Regions from separate parts of the Sphingobacterium sp. UBA2610 genome, predicted to be linked through region 3. Evidence: riboswitches for the same ligand, from Rfam matches in the RefSeq annotation. Region 3 holds a riboswitch; each other region holds the start of a gene.
What was found. Region 3 has a riboswitch for S-adenosylmethionine ahead of B4Z47_RS13430 (methylenetetrahydrofolate reductase). Riboswitches for the same ligand answer to the same signal wherever they lie in the genome.
Positions count from the first base shown of each region.

Region 1: linked by a shared signal. The riboswitch ahead of metE (5-methyltetrahydropteroyltriglutamate--homocysteine S-methyltransferase) and the one ahead of B4Z47_RS13430 (methylenetetrahydrofolate reductase) in region 3 are both predicted to bind S-adenosylmethionine.
Region 2: linked by a shared signal. The riboswitch ahead of B4Z47_RS04120 (5-oxoprolinase) and the one ahead of B4Z47_RS13430 (methylenetetrahydrofolate reductase) in region 3 are both predicted to bind S-adenosylmethionine.

Region 1 is NZ_DDKA01000017.1:164,906-169,160, reverse strand. Features, by position in the region: gene B4Z47_RS11750 (sensor histidine kinase) at 1-573, shown strand, start outside; gene B4Z47_RS11745 (response regulator transcription factor) at 676-1,365, shown strand; SAM riboswitch class I at 1,550-1,653, shown strand; gene metE (5-methyltetrahydropteroyltriglutamate--homocysteine S-methyltransferase) at 1,732-4,044, shown strand; gene B4Z47_RS11735 (hypothetical protein) at 4,144-4,255, opposite strand, start outside.
Region 2 is NZ_DDKA01000005.1:149,747-154,001, reverse strand. Features, by position in the region: gene B4Z47_RS04140 (hypothetical protein) at 1-615, shown strand, start outside; gene B4Z47_RS04135 (hypothetical protein) at 647-955, shown strand; gene B4Z47_RS04130 (DKNYY domain-containing protein) at 972-1,598, opposite strand; gene B4Z47_RS04125 (hypothetical protein) at 1,762-2,067, shown strand; gene B4Z47_RS04120 (5-oxoprolinase) at 2,098-2,361, opposite strand; SAM-I-IV-variant riboswitch at 2,429-2,522, opposite strand; gene B4Z47_RS04115 (DUF3050 domain-containing protein) at 2,733-3,503, shown strand; gene B4Z47_RS04110 (TolC family protein) at 3,768-4,255, shown strand, end outside.
Region 3 is NZ_DDKA01000019.1:165,993-170,247, forward strand. Features, by position in the region: gene B4Z47_RS13425 (DUF2723 domain-containing protein) at 1-888, opposite strand, end outside; gene B4Z47_RS13430 (methylenetetrahydrofolate reductase) at 1,132-2,088, opposite strand; SAM riboswitch class I at 2,159-2,261, opposite strand; gene B4Z47_RS13435 (hypothetical protein) at 2,491-3,342, opposite strand; gene rimM (ribosome maturation factor RimM) at 3,453-3,977, opposite strand; gene B4Z47_RS13445 (30S ribosomal protein S16) at 4,097-4,255, opposite strand, start outside.

The sequences.
Region 1 (4,255 bases), on a different contig from region 3:
CGCGTTCAGAAATTGGCTAATATCATCTACGACGAAAATGTTAGACTCGGAAATCATATTGAACGTGTGCTCGATTTGGCAAGACTAGAAAAAGAAACGCTAAAACTCGACCAGGTAGAAGTATGCATCAATGATCTTGTTTCGGCAGTAACGGACAGTATGCAGCTACGGATGCAAAATATTGGCGGGAAATTCAGTATAGATCTTGCAGCGACCAAGGATGTTGTCGTTGGTGATGAGTTACATTTTTCCAATGTATTTTACAATCTTTTGGATAATGCCATCAAGTACAGCAAAGGAGATTTACATGTCAACATCAATTCAAAAAATGTTGGCGACACCATTGTTGTCACCATAGCCGACAATGGTATTGGGATGAGCCGGGATCACCTGCAAAAGATTTTCGACCAGTTTTACCGTATTCCAACTGGGAATGTTCATAATGTCAAAGGATTTGGCCTTGGCTTAAGTTATGTACAGGACATTCTGAGAAGGCTGAACGGAAAAATTACAGTTAAAAGTGAAAAAGATAAAGGCACGACCTTTGAAGTAATTTTGCCTATTAAAAAATAAAACGTTCCTTTTTTGTATATTTCCTCTTTAAAAAATTTCAAAGGTTGAGGAAGGCTGATTTATCAGCATCAAGGGACATTGGTGAAAATTAATATATTCATTATGCAAAAGATATTATTAGCAGAAGATGATCCTAATTTGGGGGATCTTTTAAAAGACTATCTCGAATTAAAGGGAAAATTTGACGTCACATTATGCACGGATGGAGATGAAGCGATTTCTCAATTCAAAAAAAATAACTACGACCTTTGTATTTTTGATGTCATGATGCCAAAAAAGGACGGATTTACAGTTGGACGTGAAATCAGAAAAACAAACAATACTGTTCCTATTATCTTTGCCACAGCAAAGGGGATGATGGAAGATAAGACCGAAGCCTTTGAGCTAGGAGGAGATGATTATATCACCAAGCCTTTTCGAGTGGAAGAATTATTGCTCCGCATCAATGCTTTGCTGAAACGCAGTGTTCGAGACAAAGAAGAAGAAGTGGTTGCGGATAAATTTGAAATTGGCGATTATTTCTTTGATTATACAAGTCAGCAGATTTCTTACAAAGGACAGATGCAAAAACTCTCCACGAAAGAAGCTGAACTACTCCGCTTGCTTTGCTTAAAGAAAAATGATGTGCTGACCCGGGAAGAAGCGTTGTTAAAAATATGGCATGATGATAACTATTTTACGGGTAGAAGTATGGATGTATTTCTCAGTAAACTTCGTAAATATCTAAAAGAAGATAGCAAAGTTGAAATTGTCAATGTGCACGGAAAAGGTTACAAACTTTTGGTCAGCTAAAAAAAGGGGAATGAAAAATATAGTCATTCCCCTTTTTATGCTACACACGTATTCAAGCGTGACTTACTCGAATTCGTGGATGAAAATAAAAGAACAAAACAATTTCATCCTTAGTAGAATATAAAAAATTGACGCACTTTTATAAAAAATTTGCATTTCAAAAAGAAATGTTCTAACTTAGCGTCGCTTATAGAGAAAGGCAGAGGGAATAGACCCGATGAAGCCTTAGCAACCTGTCCCTTGACAAGGTGCTAAATTCTACCCTACTTGATATGGGAATGATAAGCCGAAGTCACCAAATTCTAGTGTGTCCTTCTCTCTCTAGCAAGAAATATAGTTGAAAAAGAAATATTAAAAACATTCATTATGTTATTGACTAACAATTTAGGTTACCCTCGTGTGGGCGCGTTCCGCGAATTGAAAAAAGCCAATGAGGCCTATTGGGCTAAAAAATCTTCTGTTGAGGAATTATTGGACACAGCAAAAAAAATTCGTGAAGGCAATTGGAAAACACAAAAAGATGCTGGAATAGATTTGATCCCTTCCAATGATTTCTCTTTTTACGATCAAGTATTGGATTTAACCCTCACTGTTGGTGCAATTCCTGCTCGCTACCATTCTTTATTGAATAAAGTAGACAACAATTACAGTTTAGATCTATATTTTGCCATGGCGCGCGGTTTCCAACAAGAAGGAATCGACGTGACTGCAATGGAAATGACCAAGTGGTTGGATACGAACTACCACTACATGGTACCAGAATTCACCAAAGATCAAGAATTCAAATTGACTTCCGAAAAATTCTTAAATGAATACAACGAAGCAAAATCATTGGGCATCGATACTAAACCAGTTCTATTAGGTCCTATTACATACCTTTTGATCGGTAAAGAAAAAGAAGCTGGCTTCGACCGTATCGATTTATTGGATAAACTTATTCCAGTATATGAGCAAATACTAGCTAAACTAGCTGATGCTGGTGCACAATATGTTCAGATTGACGAGCCTTTCTTAGCATTGGATTTAGATGCTAAAGTAAAAGCTTTATATCAACCTACTTTCGAAAAATTAGCTGCAGCAGCAAAAAATATCAAATTAATCGCAACGACTTACTTCGAATCTTTAAAAGACAACGAAGATATCGCAGTTAACCTACCTATCCATGCTTTACATTTGGATCTGGTACGCGGTGAAAATCAATTGGATACGGTATTGGCTAAAGTTCCTGCTTCATTAACATTATCTTTAGGTATTGTTGAAGGCCGTAACATCTGGAAAAATGATTACGAAAAATCATTGGTTAAAATCAAACAGGCTGTTGATGCATTAGGAAAAGACCGTGTATGGGTAGCTCCTTCTTCATCACTGTTGCACGTTCCTTTTGACTTAGACAATGAACACAATGAACAATCGCTACCAGCTGAAGTAAAAAACTGGTTAGCATTTGCTAAACAAAAATTAGCTGAAGTAAAAGACTTAGCCGTACTAGCGGAGGGAGAAGTTGATGCTGAAACAGCAAAACGCTTCGAAGCGAACAAAGCGGCTGCTGAAAGCCGCCGTACCTCTCCATTGATCCACAAACCAGAGGTTAAAACACGTACAAGCAATATTACTGATGACGATGCAAAACGCACTTCAGCATTTGCAGACCGTAAAGCAGCGCAACAAGCGAAATTCAACTTACCGGCGTTCCCGACCACAACTATCGGTTCATTCCCACAAACGAAAGATGTTCGTAAATGGAGAGCAGATCTGAAAAAGGGTGCTATTACGCAGGCAGAATACGATAAAGCAATCGCAGAAGAAACAGAAAACACCATCCGTCTTCAAGAGCAATTGGATATCGACGTATTAGTACACGGCGAATTCGAACGTAATGACATGGTTGAATACTTCGGTGAACAATTGGCTGGTTACGCTTTCACACAAAATGGTTGGGTACAATCTTACGGTTCACGTTGTGTAAAACCTCCGATTATCTATGGTGACGTATACCGTCCTGAAGATATGACTGTCCGTTGGTCTTCATATGCACAATCATTGACAAATCGTCCGGTTAAAGGTATGTTGACTGGTCCCGTAACAATCTTACAATGGTCTTTCGTACGTAACGATCAACCGCGCTCAACAACGACTTACCAAATTGCATTGGCGATCTTGGATGAAGTACAAGCCTTGGAAAAAGCAGGTATCAAAATCATACAAATCGATGAACCAGCTATCCGTGAAGGATTACCGTTACGTAAAGCTGATCAAAAAGATTACTTGAACTGGGCAGTACGTGCTTTCCGTGTCTCTTCATCAAATGTTGAAGACGATACACAGATTCACACACACATGTGTTATTCTGAGTTCAATAATGTGATCGAAGATATCGCTGCAATGGATGCCGATGTTATCACGATTGAGACTTCACGTTCTCAAATGAAATTATTGAATGCTTTCGCCGGTGATTTCAAATATCCAAATGATATTGGTCCAGGTGTTTATGACATTCACTCACCACGTGTTCCAAGCAAAGATGAGATGGTAGATCTATTGCGCAAAGCAAAAGCAGTAGTTCCAGCAGAACAACTTTGGGTTAATCCTGACTGTGGTTTGAAAACTCGTGCTTGGCCAGAAACCAAAGCGGCTTTAGAGTCTATGGTTGAGGCTGCGAAAATCTTAAGAGCAGAATAATTCTTAAACTATATTGATAAAGCCCTAGCTGAAATTTCAGCTAGGGCTTCTTTATTGGGCTTCGTTCAAAATAAAAACTGTTATCCGAATAAGGTGAGATTATTTTCGGCTGTTCTTCCGTTCTTTCTTGTTTTCCTTTTCGTTCCCGTTCTTAATTTCCTGTTTTCCTTTAATCCGATCTTCAATCGCCTTCAGGCTTGACGAAAAATCG
Region 2 (4,255 bases), on a different contig from region 3:
ATGTCCTATACAGTTTATTTCTACGTCGCTGTTTACCACAGGCAAAAAATATTGATTTTAGAACAGAAAGAAACTATCCTGCAGCAGGAATCAAGAACGATAGATCTCCAGGAGCAGATTGAGCTGCTTTCTCCGGGCATCGAAGAGCTGAAAGAGATCCTGGAAACAGCAGGGGAAGATAGAGATGTGGATTCAATGGATGAAATAGACTCAGCTCTGTTAAGATCCATGGATCTGGAACAGGAAGTATTCCTGCTCAATAATAAAATCTTGTCCCAAAAGATATCCTATAAGGATATCGGGATTTTTACTTATAAAAATGGTATAGTCAGCCTTTATTTAAGAACTGCGATGGACGAAAATCTGACTTGTGGCGAGCAGCGCAGTTTAAAGGAAGTTGTCAATAGCACGAAGGGATTTGTACAAAAGATAGACCGGGATAAGGCTATACCTTTGGATATGATCCAAGCTTGCCTGCAACTGAAACGGGGCCGATTGCGTATCCTGCTCAAAATCCCTTTTGAGGGAAGGTATAATTTTGAGGTATCCGATAAAATTGCAAAACATATCAGAGAATGGGTCATGATGCAGGTGCCAATAGAAAAGGAGCAATAAAATTGAATAGATGAACTTTAATAGATAGATTATGGAAAAAGTAAGGGACAATACCTGGAAATGCCGAGCTACTGGTAAAGTTGGATTTCCTTCTTTAATTGAGGCGCAATGGGCAATGCTTCACTTTAAGTTCAGATCCCGGATGAAAAACAAACTGGATGGTAAACGTATCAAACACAGGATGGGTAAAGATGCCTGCAAAAGGGCTTATTATTGTAAGTTCTGTAAAGGTTACCATATTACCACTTGGGAAAAAGGTCACTTTAATAATTACAAGACCAAAGCCGAATCCTGGGAGATACCGAAAGGATTAGGAAATTGGAATTATTCAATAGAATAATCCCGTGGTCTATTTTCTATTCTAATTTTTTTCCTCTATAATATTCATTCCAGCTATCCTTCGCATAACCTTTGCCCAGATATTTAAATGTAAAAGCAGTTGCATCTTTTATCTCCTGACCAAAATAATAGACTTTCCAGCTATCTTTGCTGTATCCATCACCGAGAAGAACAAAGCTTTGGTCGGATACATCTTTTAGTCGATTGCCTCTATAATAGACATTCCAACTGTCTTTGGCATATCCTTCATCCAGTATTTTAAAGCTGGGCGCAGAGACATCTTTAATCTTAACGCCACGATAATAGGCATTCCAACTATCTTTGGCATATCCCCAACCAAGTGATTGGAAAGAATGTGGCGATACATCTTTAATCTTAACGCCACGATAATAGGCATTCCAGTTGTCTATTGCATAAGCATTGCCGAGGTCTTTGAAAGATCGTGCATCGACACCTTCGACCATCTTATCCCTGTAGAAGATCCGGTTGCCTATGTTGACATAATCGTTTTCTCTGTCATGTCGAAACGTCGTCTGAGACGTAGATCTTTTATTGTGACGACCTTGTTGAGCAATACTTTTCTCCAATATACATAGCAATGCAAAGGAAATAACAAGCATATTTTTTAAGTGGATAAAGGCCATAATGTATCTGTTTTATAATATGATATTTATATTGAATCCCTCCTTTATGACCAAGATAATTCACCGAAGGTTTAATCATTTTATCATTTTATTTCTCGTTATCCTTATCCGTTTCAAATGCAACTATTTTGGAATCCAAATATTTTTTTGTATATTGCTGGTTATGAGTTTTAAAGAAAAATTAGAGAACTGGCGCACGTCAATCAATCGCGCCGGTAGTGGTGAGGAATTGTATATTTTGCTTTTGAACTATAAAAGGTTTATCAACAAAAATTGGGTGGACGATTTTGGCGATCCGGGCAACTGGAAATCGGAATTAAATCAGGTCATCAGCAAAGTAAGAAACAAGGTGGATGTAGCAGATATCAGAGCCTGCCAAGATTTATCGTCCTATCAGGACGATGCCCGGCAGACCGCACATTCACTCAATCATACGTTAAAATATCATCACTCATTGACAAAAGGGTAGGCTAGGCCTACCTTTTTTTGCCGATAACGATTACTGTAAAGGAATCAGGACATTCTGTTCCAAGCGTACAGGGACATGCTTCACCGAGGTAAAACCGTCTTCCTTGGAAATGATGTTGGAAAGATCCAATCCTCTTTTGGAGAACGTACTGATCAAAGCTGTTCTAAAGGTTGCCTTGGCTGAACCCCAGCCTTGTCCCAAAATGGTGTCATTGTTGAGCTGTATCAGTTCATCTGTTGAGTAATAACTGAATTTTTCCAGTAAGTGTTGGTAAAGATTTGTTGTAGTAGCCATACAATTTAAAAATTTAAAGGATTAAACCATAAACTGTATCCAGATCTTGTTGGGGAAAATAATCGTTCAGCGACGTTTATTTTGGTCGAAACCCGTATTAATTTACCACCGCGGTGCCTGCACTCGGTTGGTATTGCATCATGCAATTCTGAATACTCTACAAATATAGTAGATTATTTTTTATAATAAAAAATATTTTTGTTTTTAAGGGTAAATGGGCGTTAGCAACAGGAATACGGAGGTCAAAAGCGAGGCGCGTGGTTGGCTGTGATTTGGTTATGAAGCGGATAGCTGGGCGAAAAATTTATCATGTTACTGTAATCTCATCGAAAATACTTTTAAAAATAGAGATAAGACAATACTTTTGCGCCATGAATAGAATTGCGGAAATTAACGAATACATTGCTGCCGAACGCGAGGTATTATTGCAACACCCTTTATATCGTAAGATCAAAACGATCAAGAATCTACGTTCTTTTACAGAAGGGCATGTGTACGCTGTATGGGATTTTATGTCTTTACTAAAAGCTTTACAGATTAAATTGACCTGTACGACTTTACCTTGGTTTGCGAGTGAGCATCCATCAACACGCTATCTAATCAACGAAATTGTATTGGCTGAGGAGTCGGATGAATACATTGATGGCCGCCGTTTGAGCCATTTTGAGATGTATCTGGACGCCATGGATGCCATGGGTGCCGACCTTCATCTGGTCAACAAATTTATTGCTCAAGCCAAAAAATCGAGCAACATATTCGATGTCATTGCAACGACCACATTGGACAAGCGGATCAAAGACTTTTTGAATTTTACATTCGAAGTGATTGCTGAGGGCGAGGTGCATAAAATTGCTGCAGCATTTACATTTGGACGCGAAGATCTTATCCCGGGAATGTTTACCTCTATTTTGGAAGAAATTAAAACAAACTTTCCTACAGCCAATCTGGATAGCTTTATTTATTATTTTCAACGCCATATTGATCTTGACGGCGACGAGCATGGACCGTTGGCGATGCAGATGATCACAGATCTTGCGAAGGACGATGAGGTTAAATGGACGGAAATGAAAGAGATCAGTAAAGTTGCGCTACAAAAGAGAATCCAGTTGTGGAATGCAATAGAAGATTCCTTATACGGATAATCTATTATTATACCGTCGAGAAAGGCCTTTCAAATCATGATTTGAAAGGCCTTTTTTATGTGCTGTAAAAAAGGATATTGTAAGGACTTCTTGGCAGATATTGGTCTTTTTGTTTGAATTGATGAAAAAATGTCTTTTTTCCATAACATATTGGCGTTTGTGAAGAAATCCAAGTTCCAATAAGTGTCTAAGTTTGCAACGCAAAAAAATTACATAGCACACGTGAACTTTTTTCCTCCCTATTGGGCAAAAGGCATACTAACCATGGGATTGTTAGTATGCGCTATTTCGGACACCTTCGCCCTCGATTCTTTGCGTATGTCGCTGAAAGACATGATCGACAAAGCACTACAAAACAGTAAATACATCGAGCAGTCCTATTTGCAGCTCAAAGAAACTGAGGTGGCAGTACAGCAGCAACGCATGGAGTTGCTCCCTAAGATTTCCGCCAGAGCTTCTGCTAGTTATGCAAGTAATATGCCTGTATATGACCAGGGGCTTTTAAATAAACCTTCCCAGCATGATATCATTCATTACTTGTACGATAGCGGCCTGGATTTTTATCTGAACCTCTACAATGGGCATCGGGACCTAATGAAAATAGAGTCCAAAAAACTGGAAAATGAGCTGGCTAGAATCGATTGGAAGAATGCCGCAGCACAGACGAAATTGGAGGTTTGCAATCTTTTTTTGGATTTGGAACTGTCGTATAGTAACCGATCTTTAATCGAGCAGGATATTGCTGATCAACG
Region 3 (4,255 bases):
ACAAAGAACCAGCAAGGCTGTATTGAGTGTATATTTCTGCTTTTTATAGGAATAATATAGACCGTAAATTATCAATCCCCCCAATAATAGGCACGAGAAAAAAATTCCGGTACCAAATCCCATTCCCAATGAGTTCACAAATACGAGATCCACTTTAGCCGCTAGACCGACTAACCATTGAATAATTCCCCACAAAACGGCCCCCAAGATCAGCACTCCGACGAGGAAAGCTTTTATTGTCCCTTTCGCATTAACCTGTCTCGCTCTTCGGAAATAAACAACCATCGCGATAGCCGGGATTGCTAAAAGATTTAATAGATGCACTCCGATCGAAAGCCCCATAACAAAAGCAATAAAAACCAGCCAACGATCGCTACCGTCTTCATCTGCACGGACTTCCCACTTTAAAATTGCCCAAAATACAACTGCTGTACATAAGGAAGACATTGCATAAACTTCAGATTCTACTGCCGAATACCAAAATGAATCGCTGAAACTAAATGCCATTGTACCGACAACTCCTGCGCCGAAGATCTGCAGGTAGGTTGACAAAGAAGCTTGTTTGTCTTTGTTGAGTAGCTTTTTAGCAATGGCGGTTATTGTCCAAAATAAAAAGGTAACAGTAATTCCACTGCAAACTGCAGAACCTATATTCATCCAATAGGCGATCTGCCCCTTATTCCCTAAAGCGAGATTAGAAAATATATTCTGAATAAGAAGAAACAATGGTGCTCCCGGTTGATGTGCCACCTCCAATTTATAGGCACAGGCTATAAATTCACCGCAATCCCACCAGCTTACCGTCTTTTCAACTGTAGCGATATATACACAGGTGGCAATTAGTCCGCAAGCAAAACCGAGTAGAGAATTTAATCTATTGTACGTCATAAGGTCAATTGGTCTATTGTTAAAATCCTTTTTAGCACTTTAAGTTAAAAAGTTATCCTGACTCCGACACACGAATTAACACTATTTAACACCAGTACCTGACTGTAAACAGGCTATTCAACACTGAATATAGAGATCGACCTAAACCACGCTGCCGAGACTTTCAACCTATTTCAGGCTTTCACAATGAATATTATCATAAAAAAGGGAGCTTATCTGCTCCCTTTTTTATCATTTTATGAGTTAGGCTAGTTTTTCAACAATCTTCTTTGTTGGACCAGGATTACTCATCGTATAAAAATGTAATACCGGAGCGCCAAATTTAATCAGCTCCTGACACTGTTGTACCAACCACTCTTCACCTACCTGTCTGACGTCGGCATTCGTTTTACATGCCGCGACAGCGTCACTCAGTTCCTCTGGAATATCTAAATGAAAAATTCTTGGCAAGGTCACCAATTGCTTTTTTGTTGTCAGTGGTTTTAATCCCGGAATAATGGGCACATGGATTCCATTGTCCCTACATTTTGTTACAAATTCCTTGTATTTTTCAACATTAAAGAACATCTGAGTCACAATAAACTCTGCTCCCATATCGACTTTTTGTTTCAGATATTTAAAATCAGTATTGAAATTTGGAGATTCAAAATGCTTTTCGGGATACCCGGCTACTCCGATGCAAAAATCAGTCTTTTCCGACGTGATAATGTCTTCATGCAGATACTTTCCTTTATTCATATCGGTTACCTGTTCCAATAGGTCTGTTGCAAAAGCATGTCCACCATCGGTTGGTATAAAATCGGCATCGCCCTTACGTGCATCACCCCGCAACACCAAAACGTTATCTATCCCCAGGAAGTTCAAATCGATCAATGCATTTTCAGTTTCCTCTTTTGTAAAACCCCCACATATCAAATGTGGCACCGCATCCACTTTATATTTATTCATGATGGCCGCACATATCGCCACTGTCCCAGGACGTTTACGATAGGAAACACGTTCCAGTAATCCACTCGCATGCTCTTTATAGATATAATCTTCCCGATGGTAGGTGACGTCGATAAAAGGAGGTTTAAACTCCATCAGTTCATCCATGGTTTTAAAAATACTTTGGATGCCCTGCCCTTTCGCCGGTGGCAATAGCTCAAAAGAAAACAATGTTTTTCCTTTGGCATTCTGGATATGATCGATAATCTTCATTAAAAAACTGTTTTTAGTTTGGTTGGCTTACATCGAAACGCACACGTCGAGGAATCGTTTATCTACATGTAACTTATCTTTCCCACATGGAGTAGGGTAGAATTTAGCACCTTGAACAATACAGGTTGCTAAGGCTTCAACGGGTCTATTCCCTCGGCCTTTCTCTATAAGCGTTGCTAATATCGTTTTAAAAAATCAAAAGACAAAAATATTTTTTCGAAAAGGCAAAAATAGCAGCAAAAAGACTTCAATAAACGATGTTTCAACGTCACTTTAGCTTTGTGTCCATGCAACGACAGGATTCTTCGCGCTACCAAGAGTTAAAGACCTAGAAAAACCAGTAGAATTAACGATCGAGGATCATAGACAGCGAAGAGATTGACTATGCCACAAGAACATTGGCTAAAGATTAGCTGCCAAAGAATTCCGTAAATTTTTGAGATAAAATGTGATCAATAAGAGTCCCCGAACATGGTACTCTTCTTTCGATCCATATTTAAATCCGTCAAATAAATAGTGATAGGCGACTAATGCCTCTTTTTCGTTGTAAAATAATTCCTTCCAAGAATCAGGAACATCTGCCCATGCCTTGAGCACAATGCCATTCTCGGCATAAATAATTGGTGATTCGACACCATCCATTCGATAATCGTGATGGGTGCCAGAGCTTGATATGTGTTGGAAATAAGCGATAGAATAATCTACGAAATTCAAGGCCCTCGCTTTTATCTCCTTTTCACTTTCTGATTTTACCGGAGCATTTCGCCATAAATTCACTTGGCTATCAAATTTACTGGGCGTTTCCCGGATAAGGGTTTTATCTAACACAAAGTTGATATAAAGTCTTTCACTAGTGGGTATACGTGCTGAGCTAAACTGTGAAAAATCACCTCTCAGCTGAACAAAATCTTTTTTTATTTTAACAATATCCAAAGCGACACTACCTTTTTTCTCATCCGTCAATTCTAATCTATCACCGTCAAATTTGTACTTACCAAAGAGTAAGATATCATCAATCGCCATGACAAACTGGTCCTTATCATGAAGCGAAAGAAAGGATCGGTATAGAATAGGATCATTACCATAGGTATCTGCCTCCACATTTTGGGGAGATTCTCTTTTTAATTTATGATACTCATCATTTGGATAGCCCAATATCATTTGGTAGTTACCTTCAGGAAACTCCTTTTTCTTCCCAAAGAAAGTACACGAAGACAATGAGAGTGTGAATAACAGCAGTAATAACGGTTTCAAAATCAATTAATAATTATGCCCAATAGTAATATTAATATATAAGGACCAAGATAAGAAATTACTGCAATAGTAAGTATAGGATATTCAATTGAATAAGCTTGGGGATATGCCTATTCCTTATACAGATCGACCAATCCCTCAGGCAATTCAACTTCAATGATCTCCTCTTCGCCATCAATTCCTAAGATCAAATCGTCGGACAGCGGAAACATCAGTTCTTTGCCATCCATATCTACTGTGGCGACAAATTGTTGTGGGAATTCCTGAACATCTGTTATTTGCCCCAGTTCGCCATGGTTTTCATCGATCACTAAAAATCCGATTAAATCAGTATATCTAAAATCATCCGGGTCTCGCTCGGGCATTTTATCATTGGAAAGATATAGCTTTTTACGAACGAGTACCTGAGCCTTATCGATATGATCCACATCCTCAAATGTTACATAAGCAGTGCTATTTTTTTGAAATTTAATGGCATCAACAAAATAAGGAACAAGCTTTTTGTTCACTTCTACAAAGACAACATCGATATCCAAACTCTCGTATTCTTCGAATTCAAAAAACAGTTGTACTTCTCCTTTAAGACCTCTTGTTTTACTGATGTAACCGATGTAAAAGCATTGATCAATAGTCATATTTTTCTTATTTGGCGATTAGCTGTGAGACATGATTTGGCAAACGATTAGCCTATTGGCTGTTTCAAAAAAAGCCGGCTCAAGATTGAGTCGGCTTTCTCGAATACTTTATGAAAGAATTAACCTTCAGTTTCTTCTGATGCAGGAGCTTCAGTCTCTTCAGCAGCAGTTTCTTCTGCTACAGGAGCATTTTTAGCAGCAACAGCAGCAGCTTTTTCTTCTTTTTTCTTAGCTTCAGCCACTAAAGCAGCTTTTTTAGCTTCAGCTTTAGTTTGTGC